Regions from separate parts of the Veillonella sp. LMAG:90 genome, predicted to be linked through region 2. Evidence: riboswitches for the same ligand, from Rfam matches in the RefSeq annotation. Region 2 holds a riboswitch; each other region holds the start of a gene.
What was found. Region 2 has a riboswitch for cobalamin ahead of CCC71_RS05975 (TonB-dependent receptor). Riboswitches for the same ligand answer to the same signal wherever they lie in the genome.
Positions count from the first base shown of each region.

Region 1: it holds a riboswitch for cobalamin, as region 2 does, so the genes downstream of both, CCC71_RS08750 (sirohydrochlorin cobaltochelatase) here and CCC71_RS05975 (TonB-dependent receptor) in region 2, are expected to answer to the same signal.
Region 3: it holds a riboswitch for cobalamin, as region 2 does, so the genes downstream of both, CCC71_RS01890 (methylmalonyl-CoA mutase family protein) here and CCC71_RS05975 (TonB-dependent receptor) in region 2, are expected to answer to the same signal.
Region 4: it holds a riboswitch for cobalamin, as region 2 does, so the genes downstream of both, nikB (nickel ABC transporter permease) here and CCC71_RS05975 (TonB-dependent receptor) in region 2, are expected to answer to the same signal.

Region 1 is NZ_NAND01000001.1:1,974,408-1,978,132, reverse strand. Features, by position in the region: gene CCC71_RS08755 (ABC transporter substrate-binding protein) at 1-746, opposite strand, end outside; gene CCC71_RS08750 (sirohydrochlorin cobaltochelatase) at 1,117-2,136, opposite strand; cobalamin riboswitch at 2,379-2,547, opposite strand; gene CCC71_RS08745 (hypothetical protein) at 2,818-3,135, shown strand; gene CCC71_RS08740 (sirohydrochlorin cobaltochelatase) at 3,639-3,725, shown strand, end outside.
Region 2 is NZ_NAND01000001.1:1,355,769-1,359,493, reverse strand. Features, by position in the region: gene CCC71_RS05975 (TonB-dependent receptor) at 1-1,108, opposite strand, end outside; cobalamin riboswitch at 1,360-1,531, opposite strand; gene CCC71_RS05970 (ABC transporter ATP-binding protein) at 1,838-2,605, opposite strand; gene CCC71_RS05965 (ABC transporter ATP-binding protein) at 2,607-3,551, opposite strand; gene CCC71_RS05960 (ABC transporter permease) at 3,548-3,725, opposite strand, start outside.
Region 3 is NZ_NAND01000001.1:423,192-426,916, reverse strand. Features, by position in the region: rRNA gene CCC71_RS01895 (16S ribosomal RNA) at 1-1,074, opposite strand, end outside; cobalamin riboswitch at 1,778-1,955, shown strand; gene CCC71_RS01890 (methylmalonyl-CoA mutase family protein) at 2,329-3,725, shown strand, end outside.
Region 4 is NZ_NAND01000001.1:409,448-413,172, reverse strand. Features, by position in the region: gene nikB (nickel ABC transporter permease) at 1-777, opposite strand, end outside; cobalamin riboswitch at 984-1,169, opposite strand; gene CCC71_RS01840 (hypothetical protein) at 1,713-1,895, shown strand; gene CCC71_RS01835 (sulfurtransferase) at 1,898-2,719, opposite strand; gene CCC71_RS01830 (IS1249 family transposase) at 2,826-3,725, opposite strand, start outside.

The DNA of each region.
Region 1 (3,725 bases), 620 kb from region 2:
GAAACAAAAATGATGTCCGGATCGTCGGAAGCGAGCGTTTCTAAGGAGTACGGAATGGTCTTGGCAGATTTATCAAAATCGCCATGTTGTAACACCACATTCTGCATGCCTAATTCTTGAACCATAGCGGCTGTTACGGCTAAGGTAGTTTCAGCGGTTACCGCTTTACCGGTAGCGCGCAACACGGCTACGCGGGCCGGTTGTACATTTTTAACGGCATTTTTGACTTTGTCAATTTTGCTGTTGTACTGGGCAATAACTTCTTTAGCTTTCTCTTCGTGATTGGTCAGTTGGCCTAAGAATTCAATGAGGGGCACATTGTCTTTAATACCGTCATAGGAAATTAAAATATACGGTAATTTATTACTCTGTAATTGGCCTTCAAATTTGCTGTGCTGATTGCTGAGGCCGATTACGAGGTCCGGTTTCAAACCGATAAGTTGCTCCATGTTGATGTTGGCGGTCTGCCCTAAAGAAGGTAATTCTTTGAGGTGAGCGGGCATGTCATCCTGCGTTTCTACGCGGCTGATGGATTTGGCATCAATGGCATCCATGAAATAGAGTAGGGAATTGGCAAGTACCGCAATTCGTTCCGGTTTGGCCGGCACCGTATAGGTTTGATCCTTATAGGTTAAAGTACGGGTGGCTGCGGATGATGTGGAATCGGTTTTACCGCAGCCGGCGAGGATAGCCATAATGACTGTCATCGCCATTACAATAATGGTTAAGCGTGAAAATTTTCTCATAATACACCTGCCTGACAGTAGATAAAAAGTACGTAAAAGTATTACCTGTGAGTAAGCAGGTAATTCATAGCGGTTCCAAAACAAGCTTTAGTAAAATCTGTTTCGCAAACTCATACTTGTACTATACCACAGGTGATGGTGGTTGCCTATGGTTATGTGTTGCGTATGGTTATATGGTGCCTATCGTTATATGGTGCGTATGGCACTTTTATAGATCCAAATATAGCAATTAAAAGAGGCTGTAAGTAAAATGTGATATGCTCTACATTTTATTACAGCCTCCTTATGTATAGAACGCTTTTGGTTGGTCAAAACGTCTTAGCTTGTAAGTGCGTTTTGGCAATAATATGAACCCTTACAGTGTTATATCTTATTTAGCGTCGTTTTGAAGAGCTTGCCAAGCTTCATCGGCATGAGCGGCAAAGAGGTCACGGATTTTCTGGTTTTCACCAAGACCATGGATGTAAGTGTCTACTTTGAAGCCGTCAGCCAACAAGATGGATTTATGGGAATCAGGTTCGTCACCGGACATATCGTTGTTGGCATGGTCGCCGGCTACCATCATGAATGGCATAAGGGTTACATGTTCGATGCCTTTTGCTTTCAATTGAGGAACGATGTCTTCAAGGCTTGGCCATCCTTCTACGGTGTAGATGTAAGTGTTGTGAAGACCGGCCGATTCCAAACGATCTTGGATTACGGAATAGTAAGCGTTGGAAGGATCCGGAGTGCCGTGAGCCATGATAAGTACAGCATCTTTAGGACCTACTTTAGGGAACTGAGTTGCTACAGCTTGTACAGTTTTAGCAATATCGTCAGTTTGACCTTCTTGGCCCATCCAGTACATGAGAGGTGTACCAAATGTCATTTTTTTGAAGTTATGTTTGTACTGATTGTAAACAGCTGTTTTATAGTTGTATTCGATACCAGGGATTACGTCGAGAGTTGCCAAAGCAACGCGAGTGTAACCTTCAGCTTTTAATTGATCGAGTGCTTCTTCAGGCGTAGGGTAGGTGATACCTTCTTTAGCTTTGATACGATCGATAATGATGTGGGAAGTGAAAGCTGTAACTACTTTTACGCCCGGATGTTGTTCTTTAATTTCGTTGATAGTCGCATCGATTGTTTTAGCACGAGTATCAGTGAATGTAGTACCAAAGCTCATTACTACGATAGCATCTTTGTTAGGTGCTTTAGCCAATACAGGATCGGTTGTGTTGTAAGTGCGAACACCGATTTCAGTTGCTTCCAATAATGCAGGGGTAGCAGTTGTTACTTCGTCACTTAATTGGTAAGCAGCGTTTACGTCTGTAGCAAGGAATCCGAAGCCTGTTAAAGCGGCCACTGCTAATGTTGTAGCTAACGTTTTTTTGAAAAAATGTTTACTCATTTCATTCACTCCTCGTGATAAAAAGAAGATAAAAATAAAAACTAAAAATAGAATAAAATAAAATACAAAAACCTCTGCCCACAGGGCAGAGGTAGTATTAATAATCACTAGTTATGCTAAGCACCTGACGTATATTAGTTCATATCAAACTTAATTAAGTCGTTTATGAATTAAAAAAATAATTCCCGGTCAGTGTATAGTACAGGTAGTGACATTGATTAACCTCGCCATCCTTCGTGGGTTATCGGCAATCCATCAAGGCAGGTCTTCTGGCTCAAGTTCAACGCAACAATCACCTTCCCAGAAACTTCCAGTGGTATTTTGATTGTGCTCCCTCTTACAGCGGCGGGACCGCGGCAGCTTCTACTGCTCTTCTCTATTAAGTCGGGCACCTTGAAGGTCGTATTCATTTGATAATCATCATAGCAGAATAAATGTCCACTGTCAATGCAATACCGGGTAGGGTATACTCACTGTGAATGGAAATTACCCGGGTCATATAACTCCTAGGAATAAGGGACTTATTTATGAGTAATAACTTTTGGTTATTTGTGATACACTTTTTTGATTACACATAGGCAAAGGAGTCAAAGTTTGGTACTATGAATAGAGAATGGTGTTCATCATAGGGCAATGTGCTTTATGATAAATAGCTATATATTAACAAAGGAGGTCCATCGTATGGATCAATTTACAAATGGTGCCGGTCCTAATGAACTATCGGAATCGGTATATGAAGTGGCATTTACGCCTGTATTGGAACGTGAAGAGTATCAAGGTGAACCTTTACATTCCAAATTATTAGCTCTTAAAAGCGCCATGGGCGAAGAGGATTTTAACGAATATATTAACAGCTTATTGCGCATTACCTATAATTGCAAACAATTGTGGTTAATTACTAAAAGCGAACGTAAACGTACGTTAATTGAAGGCAAATTTTTACCTATGATTGCTGAGATTTTTGAAGTAGCAGCACCGCGCGTGTTCTCGCAACCATAATTATTATCAATTATAGGCGTAACAATACATTGCTTTTTGATTGAATGAATGACTAAATTAAGAAACTTGATGTATAAAAATTCATGAATGAGGAATATTAATTATTAGATGTTATCTGTATCAATCGTAGACCGTGATTGGTATAGTATTATCTGAATTATTAATATAATACCTGTAAGCAAGTAGTATTCTTTGTAATAGTAATGGGATATAAATTCTCTTTAAATCGATGAAAATAGAAGTGAATCGGTAAAGATAAATATAGTTGATGAAAATATAATTAAATTTCCGATTTATCATTGATAATCATTGATAAGTTTGAAAATGAGAGAAATTCTCATTGACTAAAAATAAAATCTAACGTATCATTATACCAACGAAGAATAATCAACATGTATTTCGAATGTATTCGATAATGTGAAATATGACAGATTTTTGTCAGATTAAGAGGTTCGATTATGGTATAAGTTTAGAGGTATTTTTGATATCGGAGGATTTATAAAATGAGTACAAAGGGTATTATCTTAGCGACATTCGGTTCAATATACGGCGAAGCCGTAGAGAAATCCGTAGGCATAATGGAAGCAAAG
Region 2 (3,725 bases):
AATAATCACCGGCCCCGGTCCAATCAACATTTTTATAGGAACTAGGTACAGTAGGTGATGTAAAACCATCAACCTTATCATGCGTATAACTTGCACGCGCCAAGAAATCATTTGCCGTATCACGATATGTCAAAATATGGGTATCACGTTTATTTTCATTATCATAGCCTAAGAAATTTTTAGGAGATAAAGAAATAATTTTATTTGTTCCGACCTGAACATTGCCAGACCATACAGGGTTTCCTTTAGTATCATGTACATAAGTAAATGGATTACTATAAGAGGATTCACTATTAATTCGATTATAGCTATAAACTAAAGATTTAGATTCATCAAAATTGTACCCAATTTTAAAGCCGTAATTTTCATGTTCCCATTCTTTCTCACCACGACCACCGTATATATAAGTACCATTACTTAACTGTGGTAAATCGGCACTAATAGATGCTGTACCTTTTTTTGGTGCAAGCGATCGATAAAATCCTTTATAGCCATCAGAGGAGCGTTTTTCATAAGTAACCCCTAAACTCCATTTGTCTGATAAACGAGAATTAACCGACACGGCTTTTTTCCAAGTATTATAGCTACCATAGGATACATCTGCCACTACAGAAGTTCCATATTCCGGTGCACCTTTAGTCGTAATATTAATAACACCGGCAACCGCATGACCACCGTATAAAGAGGATGCGCCACCGCGCAATACTTCAATACGTTCAATATTCGAAATTGGAATCATATTAAAATTTACAGTTCCGTTATAAGTATTATTTTGTTGAACTCCATCAACTAATACCAAAATATCTGTAGAACTCATACCACGCATAGTCAAACTGCCTTGCGCACTTTGGTCAATAAAAATACCCGGCAAAAACTGTAAAGCTTCTTGAACCGACGAAATATTCTTGTCAGCTATATCTTTTGAGGTAATAACGCTTACACTGGCCGGCACATTAGCAATAGTTTGCTCCGTTTTTGTCGCAGTTACGACCACTGTCCCTAAGTCATAATCAGTAACCACATCTTCGGCCTGTACACCAACACAGCTCAAAATACTACCACAGCATGCCAATACTGCCGCTCGTACTAACAATCCCTGACCTTTCATAATACCCTCCTAATAAAATTACCCTAAATTACTTCTGTCCAAGAAAATGGGGGCAGATCATAATCAGTTAATAGATTTATTTTTTTTACTATTCCTCTTCTTTTAACACTACCTCACCTAATGCTAACTCAAGGTTCTTAGTAATCCCTTCATAATCCATTAACTTATAAAAAAACATATCTACTTCAATCTTGAAATAGATATGCTACATGACCTTTGCCATAATCGCCTCTCTATCGCTCGTAGATTAAAACGGAGATTATAAATAGGCAGGTCTCCTGGCTTAGATTCATAGCGCCTCTCGCCTTCCCGGAATATCCAGTGGCAACATGAGATTAGCTCCTCTTACAGTGACGGGATCGCATCGGCTTATACCGATTTCTCTATTAAGTCTAAATCGACACCTATAAATATGTATAAAATTTCTTCATGTACATTATATATTTACTTTTCCACCTTGTCAATCTTAATTCAAAACAAATATTAATCATGCTATACCCTCTATTGTATACTAAAACTCCTTTATTTCATAGGGTTTTATGGCTTATCATCGTTAATTTTTATATTTAAACATATTATTCTAAACAGTATTTTTATACAAAAAACCTTAAAACAAAAGATTTTTTACTTTAAGGTTTCATCTTATAGTTAAACTCTATTTATTTTTTTAATAATATTTTTAATCAAAATAACTATACTCTAATATAATAATTTACTGCAAATACTCAACTAAAAATCTTCAAAAGCCGCTAACAATTCTTTCGTGTATTTTTCTTTAGGATGCCGATAAAGTAATTCTGTCGGTTGTAATTCAATCAACCGGCCTTCGCGCATAATTCCGATACGATTACAAATTACGCGTAACAAATCTAAATCATGCGAGATAAACAGACAAGCTAAAGATCGTTCCTTTTGAATATCTTTTAAAATAGAAATAATCTGTGCTTGCACCGATACGTCAAGCATCGATGTCGGTTCATCCAATAAAAGAATCTTCGGATTTAATAACAGTAACCTGGCAAGACAAATACGCTGTAATTCTCCGCCGGAAAGTTGATGCGGATATCTGGAAAGTAACTCTTTACGAAGTTGTACTTTCTCTAAAACATCCTCTATACTATGCTTTAAATTAATATCTTGATTCTTATGGATACGAATCGGTTCTTCAATAGACTCTTTGATTGTCATGCGAGGATTTAAAGACGAAGTCGGATTTTGAAAAACTAACTGCATATCTTCTCGCATTTTTTTATTCTCATTTGCCGACATTTGCGATATTACTTTTCCGTTTAATAGAATTTCTCCCTGATCTGGCTTTAAAAGTTGCATGATAATTCTAATTAATGTGGACTTCCCGGCCCCACTGGTTCCCGCCAAACCAAGAATCTCATTCTCTTCTACCGAAAAAGAAATATCTTTTAAAACCTTGAAGATTCTTTTATTAATAAAGCCTGTTGTGAAACTTTTAGAGATATTCCTTATTTCCAATACACTCATACTATTTACTCCATTCACAACGCACTTGATGGGAAGAAGATAAATTCTTCATAACTTGATCTTTTTCGCATATGTCTAACTCATAATACTTGCAACGATTTTTAAAAATACAACCATTGGGAATGTTATGCAAATCAGGTGGTAACCCCGGAATCGATTTTAACCTATATCTTGGTTGTGCTTCTAAAAAACTGATAGTATAAGGATGTTTGGGCTCTTTAAATACTTCTTCACAAGTACCGTATTCAAGAATTTCTCCCGCATACATAATCCCAATATAATCTGCTAGTTTTTCTGCTAAACGGATATCATGAGTAATGAATAAAATACTAACACCGCTCTCATCTCGAAGATCACGGAATAACTGACAAATTTCGCGCCGCACAAAAGCATCCAAACCTTTAGTCGGTTCATCCGCAATTATCCACCCGGGGTGTGGCATCGCCATCATAGCTGCTAATACACGTTGAGCCATCCCACCGGATAATTCACCGGGATATTTATCATATACCGCTTCCGCATTAGGCAAGCCAAACCGCTTTAATTGTTCAATCCCCTTTGCTTTTTCAGCGGAATAAGAAGTCTTATTTCTGTAACAGGTTGATTCAACGACTTGTTTACCTACCCTTTGCATAGGATCCATAGCAGTAATAGGATCTTGTGCAATCCATCCTATCCGGGTACCTCGGGTCATATTCCATTCCGCTTCTGATTGTGCCAATAAATTCTGATTTTTTAAATAAATTTTACCGGTCACAACAGCAGATTCATCCAAAAGCCCCATAATCGCTGACCCCATTATAGATTTCCCACTTCCCGACTCGCCCACCAAAGCCGTTATTTTACCTGAAACTAATCTGAAATTTACATTGCGAAGCACTCGAGTAAGCCCCTGTTCTGACGGATATGCAACTGATAAGTCATCAATAATAATATCTTCCATCATAACATTTTCCTTTCTCCGGCATTACTCAACTGCAAATGTTCACGCAAAAAATCACCAATCAAATTTATACTCATACAAAAAAGTGTTATTGCCATACCCGGTGCCAATATCATCAACGGATAACTCCTAAAATAAGTCCGGGCATCACTAATCATAACACCCCAATCGGCAATT
Region 3 (3,725 bases), 930 kb from region 2:
GCACCACCTGTTTTCTGGCTCCCGAAGGAGAAAAACAATCTCTTGTTTCGTCCATCAATGTCAAGACCTGGTAAGGTTCTTCGCGTTGCGTCGAATTAAACCACATACTCCACCGCTTGTGCGGGCCCCCGTCAATTCCTTTGAGTTTCAGCCTTGCGACCGTACTCCCCAGGCGGGGTACTTATTGCGTTAACTCCGGCACAGAAGGGGTCGATACCTCCTACACCTAGTACCCATCGTTTACGGCCAGGACTACCGGGGTATCTAATCCCGTTCGCTCCCCTGGCTTTCGCGCCTCAGCGTCAGTTGTCGTCCAGAAAGCCGCCTTCGCCACTGGTGTTCTTCCTAATATCTACGCATTTCACCGCTACACTAGGAATTCCGCTTTCCTCTCCGATACTCCAGTTCCATAGTTTCCATCCCCTCACGGGGTTAAGCCCCGCACTTTTAAGACAGACTTATGAAACCGCCTGCGCGCGCTTTACGCCCAATAATTCCGGACAACGCTTGCCACCTACGTATTACCGCGGCTGCTGGCACGTAGTTAGCCGTGGCTTTCTATTCCGGTACCGTCAAATCTTTGCATTATTCACACAAAGACCATTCGTCCCGATTAACAGAGCTTTACAACCCGAAGGCCGTCATCACTCACGCGGCGTTGCTCCGTCAGACTTTCGTCCATTGCGGAAGATTCCCCACTGCTGCCTCCCGTAGGAGTTTGGGCCGTGTCTCAGTCCCAATGTGGCCGTTCATCCTCTCAGACCGGCTACTGATCATTGCCTTGGTGGGCCGTTACCCCTCCAACTAGCTAATCAGACGCAACCCCCTCCTTCAGCGATAGCTTATAAATAGAGGCCACCTTTCAATGAGCTTCGATGCCGAAGTTCATTCGTACGCGGTATTAGCAACGGTTTCCCGTTGTTATCCCCCTCTGAAGGGCAGGTTGGTTACGCGTTACTCACCCGTTCGCCACTAAGATCGATAGAAGCAAGCTTCCATCTCTCTCCGTTCGACTTGCATGTGTTAAGCACGCCGCCAGCGTTCGTCCTGAGCCAGGATCAAACTCTCCAAGATATCTTGGAGCTATTTGCTAGCTCGTTTTTCGTTGTTGTCAGCTTAACCGAAGTTATCTGACTTAGAATTTTTTGGTTGGTTTCAACGTTGTTGAAACCCGCACTCTGGCTATGTTCATTTCGTTAAAAATGATTACCTTACATTGTTCAGTTTTCAAAGATCTGCTTTATCGCTTTACCTTAGGGGCTTGCGACAGCTTAATCAGTATATCGCAATCAGTTTATCGTGTCAAGCACTTTTTTAAAATTTCTTTTAAAAAGTTTTGCTGCGAAAACAGAAAGAATATACATCACTTTTTCAAAATAACCCGCTTCCAATTGCTTGAAGGCGGTCACTTGATGTCCCGTGATTGAGGACATGAACTATCATACCCTTTTTGCCTATGGTTCGTCAACCCCTTTTTACTAAATATTTTTAAGATTTTTAATTAAACACATTATTCCTTCAAGCGTGGACAACACATGCTTTTACCTCATGTATCACCTTTAACTGCATATAGTAGTATATATATATTAATTGTACCTCTTGTTGTATAAATACACTTTAAACCCACTACTTACAATTTTGTCCCACCCCATACCTTACCGATTATGCATACACCCCCTTAGCATGAGTTATAACTAACCTTTATACGTTACACATGCTTAAACTATGCATTTAAATTGACACTCCTATGTTATAACCATATAATAAAATTATAAAACAAATACAGTCCCCTATAGGCGCTTTTTAAGCTTAATAGAGAAGTCGGTGCAAATCCGACACGGTCCCGCCGCTGTGAAGTGGAGTTCCTTTTTATTATGTCACTGAACATTATGTTTGGGAAGGCAAAAGGAATGATGAAGCTGAGTCAGAAGAACTGCCTAAGGAAGCATGTCGTTATACCCGCGATAGACGGGAAGATATGGTGTGATTCTTTTCGCATACAATCTTACCGTTTTGCAGTCTTGCTGTGAAACGGTATTTTTTTCGAAACTACTTCCTATTGGAGACTGCCCGGTACATCCACTTATATGGCTCTTCGGTAGGAAGTTTTATTATTGTTATAGGAGGAAACAATATATCCCACCGCGTTATTTATGAGACACAGTAAGTAAGTCCAACTGCCGCTCGCCATCTCACAGCGCGAGGCTAAGCGACAAAACGGTTTTACCTAATCATAGACGCAACGAAGCCACATAGTGTTGTATATAGCGAATGCATCAATTTTCTTGCATTTCATATTCTATTTGCTATGTAGAAAGGATTCGTACTATGGAACATAAGCAGCAGACTCTAGCCGTTTCAAGGCAAAATGGGCACGAGGAATTGCCCGCTGTCACCTTTGACGAGTTTGAAATTCCCAGTTATGACGAATGGCAGGCCGCCGTTGAAAAACTGTTAAAAGGTAAGCCTTTCGATAAGAGTATGTTCACGAAAACTTACGAAGGTATTTTATTTCACCCAATTTATCGTTTAGAGGATCAAAAAGAATTAACCCACCCTTACACCTATCCGGGATTAGCGGATAAGCTCCGCGGCGCGCATGCCAGCGGCTATATCCACACACCTTGGTCAATCGCTCAGCGCTGTGATGCCAAAACCATCAGCGATGCCAATGCCATGGCAGCTTTCGAGCTCGATAAAGGCAGCACGGTTGTAAGCATTACTACCGACAGCTTAACACAACAAGGCATCGATCCTACCGATGGTACTGACGAAACATTCATCGATACCGGCGTTTCCTTGAGCACAGCCGAAGATGTAAAAGCTTTATTAAAAGATATTGATGTTAACAAGCATGAAATCGAATTATTCGGCGGACCATCTGCCGTTAATCTCATCAGTGCTGTATCCATCGCCTGCAAAGCAGCCGGGTTAAAATCCGCCGAATTGCACGGTGCTATTGCTGCCGACCCTATCGGTTCTTTACTCCGTTTTGGCAAAGTAAATCGTCCGCTCGACGAACTCTATGATGATATGGCTCATACGATTCACTGGGCTAAAGCACATGCACCTAATTTAAAAACAGTCCTCGTTGATGCCGATGTATATCACAACGGCGGGGCCAACGGTATTCAAGAAGCAGCCTATGCCCTTCATACCGCTTTGACTTATATGCGCGCTATGGAACGTCGCGGTATTGATGTTGATACATTCTGCCGTCACATTCGTTTCCATTTCAGCGTAGGCGCTACGTTCTTCATGGAAATCGCCAAACTCCGCAGCATTAAAATGCTATGGTCTCAATTGGTTCGTCATTGCGGCGGCGACGAAGAAGCCCAACGCATCAACTTATATGTAAGCACATCCGCTTTTTGCCAAACTGTGTATGATCCGTACGTTAACTTATTGCGTGCCGCATCACAGTCCTTCTCCGCTGTAGTAGGCGGCGTTGACGGCATGAACGTGTATCCGTTCGACCATTGTATCCGTCCGAGCGATGAATTCTCCCGCCGTATTGCCCGCAACATCCAAATCATGGAACAGCATGAATTCAACTTCATTCAACCGGTTGACCCGGCGGGCGGTAGCTGGTACCTCGAACCGTTAACGGAAGAGTTCACCGAAAAATCCTGGGCTAAATTCCAGGAATTGGAAAACATGGGTGGCATTACGGAAGCCATCAAAGCCGGTAAGGTTCAAGAAGCTGTTCACAGCATTTTGGAAGA
Region 4 (3,725 bases), 950 kb from region 2:
CCACGAGAATACCATCTCTACAACCGCAACCCCACCAAGCAACCAGCCCATGGACATACCGAAGATGGTAAGTAGTGGTAAAAAGGCATTTGGCAAAATATGTTTAAACATGATTTCCGTATTTGTCATACCGCGTGCTCTAGCACCTACGGCATAATCTTTATTGATTTCTTCCAAAACTACCAAACGTACCTGGCGCATAAATTTTGAAATTAACGTAAATGCCAAGGTAAAAGCAGGTAAAATCGCATTTTTTAACGAAACGGTTGCCGTCGCAATCGGGGCAATACCCAATTTATAGCCAAAAATGTAAAGCAACATAAGACCAAGCCAGAAAGCCGGTATGGAAATACCGATAAATGCAATTCCGCGGAAGAGGTAGTCAGGCCATTTATTCTGGTAGATAGCGGCGATAACCCCCATGGGAACGGCTATGACGAGTAGCATCACAATTGTTACACTCGCCAACATAAGTGTACCCGGTAAGGCCTCCATCATCTTATCTACAACAGGTTTCTTGGCTGAATACGACATTCCAAGATCCCCTTGCACCGCATGAGACAACCAATTACCATATTGCACCAAGAACGGTTTATCTAACCCCAATTCCTGCCTCGTATGATCAATCAGTTCCTGTGAAACCATGGTATCCGCGGTTTCCAAAATCATGAGCACAGGGTCGCCCGGCGCCAGAAAACTTAAACTGAAAGTTAAAAATGTAACCCCAATTACCGTCACCAACACCTGCCCCAAATGCTGCAGTGTTTTTTTAAACATTCCTGTCCCCCCCTAATATACTCAATTTTCAAACTTACACTATCAACATCTATGAATCCTTTTTAGACAATATCGTTTTAAATCAAACTTCTATTATAAAAATTCATAAAATTTAGTAAATAAAAAAACTCACCCTTGAAAGAGTGAGTACGCAAAACAAATTTTAGTCAAATTAACCCCATAACACATCCCATTAACTATGTGCAACAGTCAATTTGTTATAAGCAGGCTTTCTGGCTCATGATTCATCGTTTATTTCCAGCCTTCCCAGTTTCCCAGTGACTCCTTGTTGAAATAAACTCCTCATTTACAGCTGTTTCCAGCATAGGATTTGCACCTATTTTCCTCTTAAATCGCTCGGCATACCCGACACTTACAACACTAAGATCTTTTATAGAAGTTAGTCAGAGTATATTATTCAATTTCGAAAATAAAATCCTTTATCACTAATATATTAGCGTATTTATTGTAAATGTGTCAATAAAAAGTCAGGAATTTTTAGCCGTTTTAAGCTATTTTATAGAAAAATAATTCATTATATTGATAGATTCCTATGTTTACTCAAATTTTCTTTAATTTATTATACCCTAGTAGGTATAGTATTATACCGTAAGGGGTATATGTACTTCTTGCAATATACGTGAGTTTACCGGAGATAACACTCAAAAAATGAAGCTATAAGTCAACAGCAATAAACAATAAGGTCTATATTGATATTAATTATAATCAATTCATAGTTAACTGAATTTCTACTAAAATAGTAGCCTTAAAAAGTAAATAAAAATAAATTTAAGGCAGTAAAAATCATGTCAATTTTTTACTCATTTACACTTCACATTTCAAATAAAAGGTGTATAATAAACGGCGTATTATGTTTTTATCAAAGCATAATCAATAAATTAATTTATCGTGATTAATAAGGAGAATTTAGTGTTATGAACAGCAAGGATAAAACGCCGATTATACTGTATTTGGGGGAATTCAATAATCAGTTAGAGGCGGAAATCGTTGTTAAAGAAAAAAGGGAGCCCTATTATTCATCAAATGAAGAAAGCCCGGCGATGATTCGCCGAGCCTATTTTCAGTCAGAACATTATAGAAAGAAGAGAAGGAATTAAGGCTACGCCTTCACAAACTCACACCCTGTTTTAATAGGGAAGTTTTCATACGTTACCCAATCACTGGAACTTCCCACATAAAGAGCGGATTCAATACCGATTTCACTCATGGCGAGCATAGCAAGGCAAGCCGTAATACCGGAGCCGCAATATGTCACAATTGGTGTCTTAGTCGTTTTCAAATCTTTGAACATTTCTTTCAACTCTGCTTCAGACTTTAAACCGTTAGCAGTATAACAATTTTCCCAATAATAGTTGACTGCTGTCGGAATATGACCGGTCATACCATCCATGGTATCGATAACGCTACCGTCATAACGTTCGCTCGCACGAGCATCAACGATGATGTGGTCACCATTTTCACTGGCTGCCAACACTTCGGCACGGCTCATAAGCATATGAGGTTGTAAACGATAATCAAGTTGACTTGTTTCGGTTGGTAATTCAGTTGAATCAGTAGTTAAAGTATGTCCTTCTTTTACCCATCGTTCAATGCCGCCTTCTAATACTTTTACAACGTCTAAGCCGATGTATTTGAGCATCCACCATAAACGACCGGCTAAGAAAATCCAGCTGTCACAAATAACAACAGGAGTATCTTTAGTAATACCAAAACGTTCCATTTTTTTAGCAAATTCAACCATGTTTGGCAAAGGATGACGACCACCATGTTCTTCAACGGGATCGGATAAATCACCGGCTAAATTAATTGCAAAGGCTCCTTCAATGTGACCTGTGGCATAAGCTTTATCATCACGTACATCTAAAATTACAACGTCTTTTTGAATATTGGCTAACTCTTGAGGTGTAATAAAATTTTTCATCTTCGTACCTCCATATATATTAATACTATATTAGAAAACATCTATATAGTGTTATTGTAACAAAAACTAGGCTTATAGGACAAAAAGTGTGTGTGGCTTTTTTAAATTAATCCCAATAAATTGGAAATTCCGTGGACATATGGAACTCATTCCAAACAATGGCATCCCCCCATTGCGGCAAGATATTATCCACACGGTTATTCCGCATTATCCTACGGTAAGTAGCAGCGATTGTTTTATCTGTAGGCATACATTTTAATATTTCAGCAACAGGAAGCGGTCTAGGTGAGTGCTCGTAACACCACCAATAGACCGCTTTTAATCGTCTTTCTAAGGATAACCCTCTGTGATCTCGTAACATCCCCCTAAGTTGCGCATTAACGCCTCCTTCCAGTCGATTGTTCGTTGTAGGTACGGTAATATCTACAAACGTCAGGTAGGTAAATAGAGTGTCATCTCTAATTAATCGTAAAAGTCCTGCCTCAGCTTTTAAGAGGCGTTCATGAGTAGCCCTTTTATTCCCATTTTCGTCGACTGTCATTTCCCGTAAGAAGTCATCAAATTCTTCTCTCCAAGCTAATAATCCATCAATCCAAGTATAAGCATCATCTATCGATTGAATCTTAAATAAACGCTTTGCCAGTTCATATAAAGCCTTGCCGGCTATTGTTTTTGGTGCAGAAGTTGTATACCTTCTTACTTGCGCAAAAACGTGAAATAAACAACGTTGATGGTTACTTGTCGGCCACCTCTTTGCCAAGGCCTTAGCAAATCCGGATCCGCCATCTGAGATAACAACACGCGGAGGAGCAATACGGTCCATTAATGCTTGCCAAGCTCTAGAGTTCTCATATCTACATACATACCAGCCTAACACATGGTCCTTACTACAACAAATAAGTACACAGAGCTTACGCGTTAGGTATATGCCGTCAAAGTAAAGCACATCATATACTTCCTCAATCTTTGGTGGAAGGCACCATATGGACCAAAATTTAGCGGTTTT